One region of the Pseudoxanthomonas sp. LjRoot125 genome, then DNA from elsewhere that is predicted to be linked to it. Evidence: predicted binding sites of a transcription regulator. Region 1 holds the regulator's gene; the other holds the start of a gene.
The links. The regulator HrcA, encoded in region 1, represses chaperone genes, less so after heat shock. The targets are predictions, from matches to a motif close to TTNGCACTCNNNNNNNNNGAGTGCNAA.
Positions count from the first base shown of each region.

Region 2: the regulator HrcA is predicted to act here: its motif matches at 2,452-2,478, upstream of ACSION_RS03880 (co-chaperone GroES).

Region 1 covers NZ_CAXUOY020000001.1:2,547,519-2,551,727, forward strand. The annotation lists gene dnaK (molecular chaperone DnaK) at 1-764, opposite strand, end outside; gene grpE (nucleotide exchange factor GrpE) at 875-1,396, opposite strand; gene hrcA (heat-inducible transcriptional repressor HrcA) at 1,438-2,487, opposite strand; gene recN (DNA repair protein RecN) at 2,614-4,209, shown strand, end outside.
Region 2 covers NZ_CAXUOY020000001.1:875,043-879,251, reverse strand. The annotation lists gene ACSION_RS03890 (TonB-dependent receptor) at 1-152, opposite strand, end outside; gene groL (chaperonin GroEL) at 366-2,006, opposite strand; gene ACSION_RS03880 (co-chaperone GroES) at 2,111-2,404, opposite strand; gene cutA (divalent-cation tolerance protein CutA) at 2,609-2,941, shown strand; gene ACSION_RS03870 (protein-disulfide reductase DsbD family protein) at 2,946-4,209, shown strand, end outside.

The DNA.
Region 1 (4,209 bases):
AGGTCGATGCCCTGGTCCTTCTGGAATTCCTCGACGAGGTAATCGATGACGCGCTTGTCGAAGTCTTCGCCACCCAGGAAGGTGTCGCCATTGGTCGCCAGCACTTCGAACTGCTTCTCGCCGTCGACATTGGCGATCTCGATGATCGACACGTCGAAGGTGCCGCCACCCAGGTCGTAGACGACGATCTTGCGGTCGGCGCCGCCTTCACCCTTGTCCAGGCCATAGGCCAGCGCGGCCGCGGTGGGCTCGTTGATGATGCGCTTGACGTCCAGGCCGGCGATCTTGCCCGCGTCCTTGGTCGCCTGGCGCTGGCTGTCGTTGAAGTAGGCCGGCACGGTGATGACGGCTTCGGTGACGGTTTCGCCCAGGAAGGCCTCGGCCGTCTTCTTCATCTTTTCCAGGATGCGCGCGGAGATTTCCTGCGCCGACAGCTTCTTGCCGTCGTTGGTCTGCACCCAGGCGTCGCCGTTCTCGTGCGCGATGATGTCGTACGGGACCAGGTCGAGGTCCTTCTTCACTTCCGCATCGGTGAACTTGCGGCCGATCAGGCGCTTCACCGCGTAGAAGGTGTTCTTCGGGTTGGTGACGGCCTGGCGCTTGGCCGAGGCGCCGACCAGCACTTCGCCGTCCTTGGTATAGGCGACGATGGAGGGCGTGGTGCGGTCGCCTTCCGAGTTTTCGATGACGCGGGCCTTGCCGCCGTCCATGATCGCCACGCACGAGTTCGTCGTGCCCAGGTCGATGCCGATGATCTTGCCCATGATGGATGTCGCTCCCTAGCGAATGCTGATGTTGTACCCGGCGATCAGCCGGGTGGATGGTCCCGATATAGGGGTGCGATGGCGCGGTTCAAGCGCCGTCGCGAGGTCGTTCAGTCGTGCTTGGCCACGACCACGAGGGCCGGGCGCAGCAGGCGGCCGTTGAGCACGTAGCCCTTCTGGAACACCTGCACGACGCTGCCTGGCGCCGCGCCGGGGGCGTCGGCCTGGCTGATGGCCTGGTGGTGTTCGGGGTTGAAGGCTTCGCCGGTGGGGTCCAGCAAGGCCAGACCGTTGTCGCCCGCCACCTTCAACAACTGCTTGAAGGTCAGTTCGAGGCCATCCTTGAGCGGATTCGGTTCGGCGCCTGCCGCGGCCAGGCCGGCGTCCAGGCTGTCGAACACGGGCAGCAGGTCGCCCAGCAGGCGCTCGTTGGCGAACTTGCGGGCCTGCTCGATGTCGCGGGCCACGCGCTTGCGCTGGTTCTCCAGGTCGGCGCGCTCCAGCAGCGTGGTGGCGCGCAGCTGGTCCAGCTCGTTGCGCAGCGTTTCCAGCTCGGCCAGCAGGGCGGCGTCGGTATCGGGGGACTCGGGCGCGTCGCCCGGCGAGGTGTCGTGATCGTGCGGTTCGTTCATTTCGGTTCCCTGGCGGCAGGTCCAGCCGCCCAACCGGGAACCTATGGGGCCGGCGTTTCCGGATTCAAGGCTGCCCCGAGCACATCGGCCGCAGCCTGCACCACGGGAATCACCCGGTCATAGGCCATCCGCGTGGGCCCGATCACTCCCAGCACGCCCAGCACCTGGCCACCCGCCATGTAGGGTGCCGTCACCACCGAGACGCCGTCGTGCGGGGCCAGGCCGGTGTCTTCACCGATGAAGATGCGCACGCCCGGCGCATGGATCGTCCGCTCCAGCAGCTGCAGGATCTCGCGCTTGCGGGCGAAGGCCTCGAACAGGTCGCGCAGGCGCTCCAGGTCGGACAGCTCCTGCACGCCCATCAGGCGGGTCTGCCCTGCCAGGACGACGTCGTCGTTCGGGGGGGCCAGCGCCTGTTCGGCCAGCTCGATGGATTCGGCCAGCAGCCCTTCCATCTCGGTCTGGGCGCTGCGCAGGTCGCGCAGCAAGGTGGCGCGGATGTCCGCCAGCGGCCGGCCGGCGAAATGGATGTTCAGGTAGTTGGAGACGCGCTCGAGCTCGGAACGTTCATAGGATCTGCGCGTTTCGATGACCCGGTTCTGCACATCGTTGTCGGCGAAGACCAGGATCGCCATCACCCGCTTGCCATCCAACGGCACGAAGTCGATGTAGCGGAAGGCGAACTGTTCGCGCCGGGGCACACTGACCACCCCGACGAAATGGGTCATCGCCGACAACAGCTCGGACGCATTGCCTAGCAGGGCCTGCGTGCCGGCGCCACTGGGCAACTCGGAGCGCAATCGCGCCACCTCGCCCTCGCCCAACGACTTCACCTGCACCAGGCTGTCGACGAACACCCGATAGCCCTGCGCGGTGGGAATGCGGCCGGCCGAGGTGTGCGGCGAGCTCAGCAGCCCGACTTCCTCGAGCTCGGCCAGGATGTTGCGGATCGTGGCCGGGCTGACCTCCAGGCCCGCGTGCCGGGCCAGTGTCTGCGACCCCACCGGCTCACCGTCGCGGATGTAGCGCGAAATCAGCGTGCGCAACAGATGGCGGGCGCGTGGGTCCAGCGGGGGCGACGTCGACGACATGCCGCATAGATAGCGCCAACGCGGAGGCGCCCGCAAGCACCTTGGTTCCCGTCTCGGCCGGTGCGACGCCCGAGGGTGAGCATCGCGCGCCTTCGAACCGCCATCGCCCGGCCCTACACTATCGCCATGCTGACCCATCTCGCGATCAAGGATTTCGCCGTCGTCCGCGCTGCCGAACTCGAGTTCGGAGAGGGCATGACCGTCATTTCGGGTGAAACCGGCGCAGGCAAGTCCCTGCTGGTGGACGCGCTGGGCTTCCTGTCCGGGTTGCGCGCCGACAGCGGCGTGGTCCGCCATGGCGCCGAACGCGCCGAGCTTTCCGCCGAGTTCCAGCCCGTGGCCGGATCGCCTGCCCTCGCTTGGCTGTCCGACCATGAGCTGGACGACGACGGCCAATGCCAATTGCGCCGCGTCATCCGCGCCGACGGCGGCTCCCGCGCCTGGATCAACGGCCGCAGCGTCACGCTGTCCCAGTTGACCGACCTGGCCGGCCGCCTGGTCGAAATCCATGGCCAGCACGAGCACCAGGCGCTGCTGGCCCGCCACAGCCAGTTGGAACTGCTCGACGCTTATGCAGGCAACCAGGCCGAGGCGCGCGCCGTCCGCGATGCCGCGCGCCACTGGAATGCGCTGCTGGGCGAACGCGAGCAGCTGTCGGGCCAGGGCGACGTCTCGGACCGCATCAACTATCTGGAGCACCAGCTCGCTGAACTCCAGCGCGAAGACCTGGCGCCCGCCGCACTCGAAGCCCTGGTCGCCGGCCATCGCCGCCAGGCCCATGCGGCCGGCCTGATCGCGGCGTGCGACGCCGCACTGGTCGGCCTGTCGGGCGACGACGGCCCGTCGTTCTCGCGCCAGTTGCAGCACACCCGCGCGGACCTGGCCCGCCAGGTCGAACACGAACCACGGCTGCGGGGTGTCGACAACCTGCTGGAAAGCGCAACGATCCAGATCGAAGAAGCCCTGGCGCTCCTCGGCCAGGTGCGCGATGACCTGGACGTCGATCCCAGCCAGCTCGACGAGCTCGAGCGCCGCCTGGCGCGCGTCCACGATCTCGCCCGCAAGCATCGGGTCCCACTGGACGGCCTGCAGGAGCAGCACGATCGGCTGGCCGCGGAACTGGAATCCCTGCGTGGCGCCGGCGAGCGCCTGATTAAACTCAACGACGAAATAGAAGCCGCGCGCGCGCAGTGGCGCACCACCGCCGATGCACTCAGCCGGACGCGGCACCGCGCCGCCAAGGCGCTCGGCGACACCACCACCGCCCTGATTGCCGAACTCGGCATGGGCGGTGGGCGCTTCGAAGTGGCGCTGGAACCGCATGACGGCGAACGGCCCGACCCGTCAGGCGCCGAGCGCACCGAATTCCTGGTATCGGCGAACGCCGGCCAGCCGCCGCGTCCGCTGCGCAAGGTCGCTTCAGGCGGCGAACTGGCCCGCATCTCGCTCGCCATCGAAGTCGCGGCGCTGGGTCTGGACGCGGTGCCGACGATGGTCTTCGACGAAGTCGATACCGGCATCGGCGGCGCCGTCGCCGAGATCGTGGGCCAGAAGCTGCGCGCGCTCGGTGCGCAGCGGCAGGTCCTGTGCGTGACCCACCTGCCCCAGGTCGCCGCGCAGGGCCACGCGCATTACCGCGTCAGCAAGGCGCCCGTGGACGGAATGACGCAGAGCGCCGTCGAGAAACTGGGCGCGAAGCAACGCGAAGAAGAACTCGCCCGC
Region 2 (4,209 bases), 1.7 Mb from region 1:
CGCGAACCGGTGACCTGGATGCGGTCCAGCGTGGTGGGCGCCGCGCTCGAAGGCGTCGGCGCGTCCTGAGCGTGCGCCACGGCCGCGGTGGCCGCGCACGCGACCAGGGCGACGCGGATCGCGTCGCGCAATGCATGTCGTTTCATCTGAATCCCTCTCCTCGATGGCTGTCGTTCGCGTGGTATTCGGTGAAAACATCGTTAAGCACCGAAGTTCGTACGCTACGGAGCGGGTCCGTCGGAAAGGTGTCCCGCGCAAGGCTTTGCAGGGACGCTTGTTGCGATATCGCGCGTCGGATATCGCGAAAAAAAAGGCCCCGCATCGCTGCGGGGCCTTTCTTGGAACGGTGACGCGGGAAGCAGGACTTAGAAGTCCATGCCGCCCATGCCGCCCATGCCACCGCCGGCCGGCATCGCCGGCTCGTCCTTCTTCGGAGCCTCGGCCACCATCGCTTCGGTGGTGATCATCAGGCCCGCGATAGAAGCGGCGTTCTGCAGCGCGGAGCGCGTGACCTTGGTCGGGTCCAGGATGCCGAACTCGATCATGTCGCCGAACTCGCCGTTGGCGGCGTTGTAGCCGAAGTTGCCCGAACCGTCCTTCACGCGGTTCACGATCACCGACGGCTCTTCACCGGCGTTGGTCACGATTTCGCGCAGCGGGGCTTCCATGGCGCGCAGGGCGATCTGGATGCCGTGGTTCTGGTCTTCGTTGGCGCCCTTCAGGGTGCCGATGGTCTGCAGCGCGCGGATCAGCGCCACGCCGCCGCCCGGGACCACGCCTTCTTCCACCGCCGCACGCGTGGCGTGCAGGGCGTCTTCGACGCGGGCCTTCTTTTCCTTCATCTCGATCTCGGTCGAAGCACCGACCTTGATCACGGCCACGCCGCCGGCCAGCTTGGCCACGCGTTCCTGCAGCTTCTCGCGGTCGTAGTCCGAAGAGGTCTCTTCGATCTGCGCCTTGATCTGCTTGATGCGCGACTGGATGCGCTCGGCATCGCCGGCGCCGTCGATGATGGTGGTGTTCTCCTTGGAGATAACGACCTTCTTCGCACGACCCAGGTCGTTGATGGTGGCCTTCTCGAGCTGCAGGCCGACTTCCTCGGAGATCACCGTGCCGTTGGTCAGCGTGGCGATGTCTTCCAGGATGGCCTTGCGACGGTCACCGAAGCCCGGCGCCTTGACGGCGGCGACCTTGACGATGCCGCGGATGGTGTTGACCACCAGCGTGGCGAGGGCTTCGCCTTCCACTTCCTCGGCCACGATCAGCAGCGGCTTGCCGGCCTTGGCGACGCCTTCCAGCACCGGCAGCAGTTCGCGGACGTTGGAGACCTTCTTGTCGTGGATCAGGATGAAGGGGTCGTCGAATTCGACCTGCTGCGACTGCTGGTTGTTGATGAAGTACGGCGACAGGTAGCCGCGGTCGAACTGCATGCCCTCGACGACGTCGAGTTCGTTCTCCAGGCCCGAGCCTTCTTCAACGGTGATCACGCCTTCCTTGCCGACCTTCTTCATGGCCTCGGCGATGATGTCGCCGATGTTGCTGTCGGAGTTGGCCGAAATCGTGCCGACCTGGGCGATCGCCTTGTCGTCGGCGGTCGGCTTGGAGAGCTTCTTCAGCTCTTCGACGGCGGCCTTCACGGCCTGGTCGATGCCGCGCTTCAGGTCCATCGGGTTCATGCCGGCGGCGACGGCCTTGGAGCCTTCGCGAATGAACGCCTGCGCCAGCACGGTGGCGGTGGTGGTGCCGTCACCGGCGTTGTCGGAGGTCTTGGACGCGACTTCCTTCACCATCTGCGCGCCCATGTTCTCGAACTTGTCGGCCAGTTCGATTTCCTTGGCGACGGAGACGCCGTCCTTGGTGATCGTCGGGGCGCCGAAGCTCTTCTCGAGCACGACGTTGCGGCCCTTCGGGCCGAGGGTGGCCTTGACGGCATTGGCGAGGATGTTCACGCCGCGCACCATGCGCGTACGGGCGTCTTCACCGAAACGGATATCTTTGGCTGCCATGTGCAACTCCAGGAATATTGAGAGTGGTTCGTGCGGCGGGCGCGAGGCCCGCCATCAAGAGGATTGCGGTGACGTGGGCGGCGGCGCGTGGCCGCCGCGCGCGATCAGCCGAGGATCGCGAGGACGTCGTCTTCCTTGATGATCTTGTACTCGACGCCTTCGGACTTGTACGCCGAACCGGAGTACTGGCCGTAGATCACCTTGTCGCCGACCTTGACCTTCGGGGCGCGCACGCCGCCGGTGGCATCGATGAACTTGCCTTCGCCGACGGCGACGACTTCACCCTTGGTGGGCTTTTCCTTGGCGGCGTCGGGAATGATGATGCCGCCGAGCGAGGTTTCTTCGGCTTCGATCGGCTTGACCACCAGGCGGTCGTACAGCGGCTTGATATTGCTCATGTCAATCCTCTTAAGTGATTGATTGGACTGGGAAAGGGGCAGCGATGTTAGCACTCGCCTCAGGGGACTGCCAACGCCGCGGGTACAAAAACCCGGCCAAGCCGGGATGCAGGGGATATTGGGGGTGCCGCAGGGCTTTCAAGGGCGGGTGCGCATCTTTGTCGCAGGGGCCCGCCCGGGCGGGTCTGCAATAATCAGCGGCCCATGCCTGTCTTCCTGATCCTGTCGACCTGCCCGGACGCCGACACCGCCCAGCGGCTGGCGCGGACCCTGGTGGAGGAGCGCCTGGCGGCCTGCGTCAGCCTGCTGCCCGGCGTGGTCTCGACGTACCGATGGCAGGGCCAGGTGGAGCAGGCTGCCGAGGTCCAGCTGCTGGCCAAGACGCCGGCCGACCGGCGCGACGCCCTGATGGCCCGGCTGGCGGAACTCCACCCGTGTGAACTGCCGGACATCCTGGCGGTCGAAACCGCCGCCGGCCTGCCCGCCTATCTGGACTGGGTGACCGCGGAAACCCGCACCGACGCCCGACCCGAGTGACCCGATGACGCCGATCCGCACCCTGCTCGCCCTCCTGCTGCTGTCCCTGGCCTCGCTGCTGGCGCCCGTCGCCTCGGCCGCGATCACCCAGGACGACCTGCTGCCGGTGGACGACGCCTTCGTGCTGACCGCCACCGCGCCCGCGCGCGACCGGATCGAGATCCGCTGGAAGATCACCGACGGCTACTACCTGTACCGCCACCGCACCGGGGTGGACGCCGATGCCGGCTTCGCCGCACAGCCGCTGCAACTGCCCAAGGGCAAGGCGTACCGCGACGAATTCTTCGGCGATGTCGAGACCTACCGCGGCGAACTGGTCGCCACCCTGCCCGGCCGGCCCGCGCCCGGCACCGACAGCGTCAGCCTGAAGATCAAGTACCAGGGCTGTGCGGATGCCGGCATCTGCTATCCGCCGCAGACGCGCACGCTGAAGGTCGCGCTGCCGCCCGCCGAGGACGAGGCGTTCGTGCCGCTGGGCGCCGGCGCGAACGGTGGCAGCCTGCTGGGCCCGAAGCCGCAGGCCGGCGTGGATGCCCTGCCGATGCCGGCCGAACAGGCCTTCGCCTTCGAGGCCATCGCCTTCGACGGCAACCAGCTGCTGCTGCGTTTCACGCCAGCGCGTGGTTATTACGTGTATCGCGATCGCACCTCGATGGCGCTGGAAGGCGCCTCGGGTGTCTCGCTGCAGGCCCCGCGCTGGCCGAAAGGCGTGGCGCACCACGACGAGCATTTCGGCGACGTCACCGTGTACTTCGACCAAGCCGAAGTGCCAGTGCCGCTGAAGCGCGATCGCGCCAACGCACTCAACGCGACGCTGCGGGTGACGTTCCAGGGCTGCCAGACCGACGGCATCTGCTATCCGCCGATGACACGTCGGGTGAAGCTCGCCATCCCCGCCGGCACGGTGACCCCCGCCGACGCGGTAGTGAGCGAAGCGCCGGCCGTCGTGGCACCCGTGGCCACGCCTGTCGATGCGCCGGCGGAGACGACGACCGAGGAAGATCCGGTCGCAACCTCTGATGTCGAGCGGACGCGTCCGCCCAAGAACGTGGTTGCGAACACCAAGGGCTACGGCTCCATCTCGCTGTTGACCGCCTTCGCGTTCGCGCTGCTGGGCGGCCTGGTGCTCAACCTGATGCCGTGCGTGTTGCCGATCCTGTCGTTGAAGGCGCTATCGCTGGCCGAAAGCGGCCGCGGCGGCAACGATGCTCGCCATCGTGCGCTCTGGTACACCGCCGGCGTGCTGGTCAGCTTCATCGCGGTCGGCG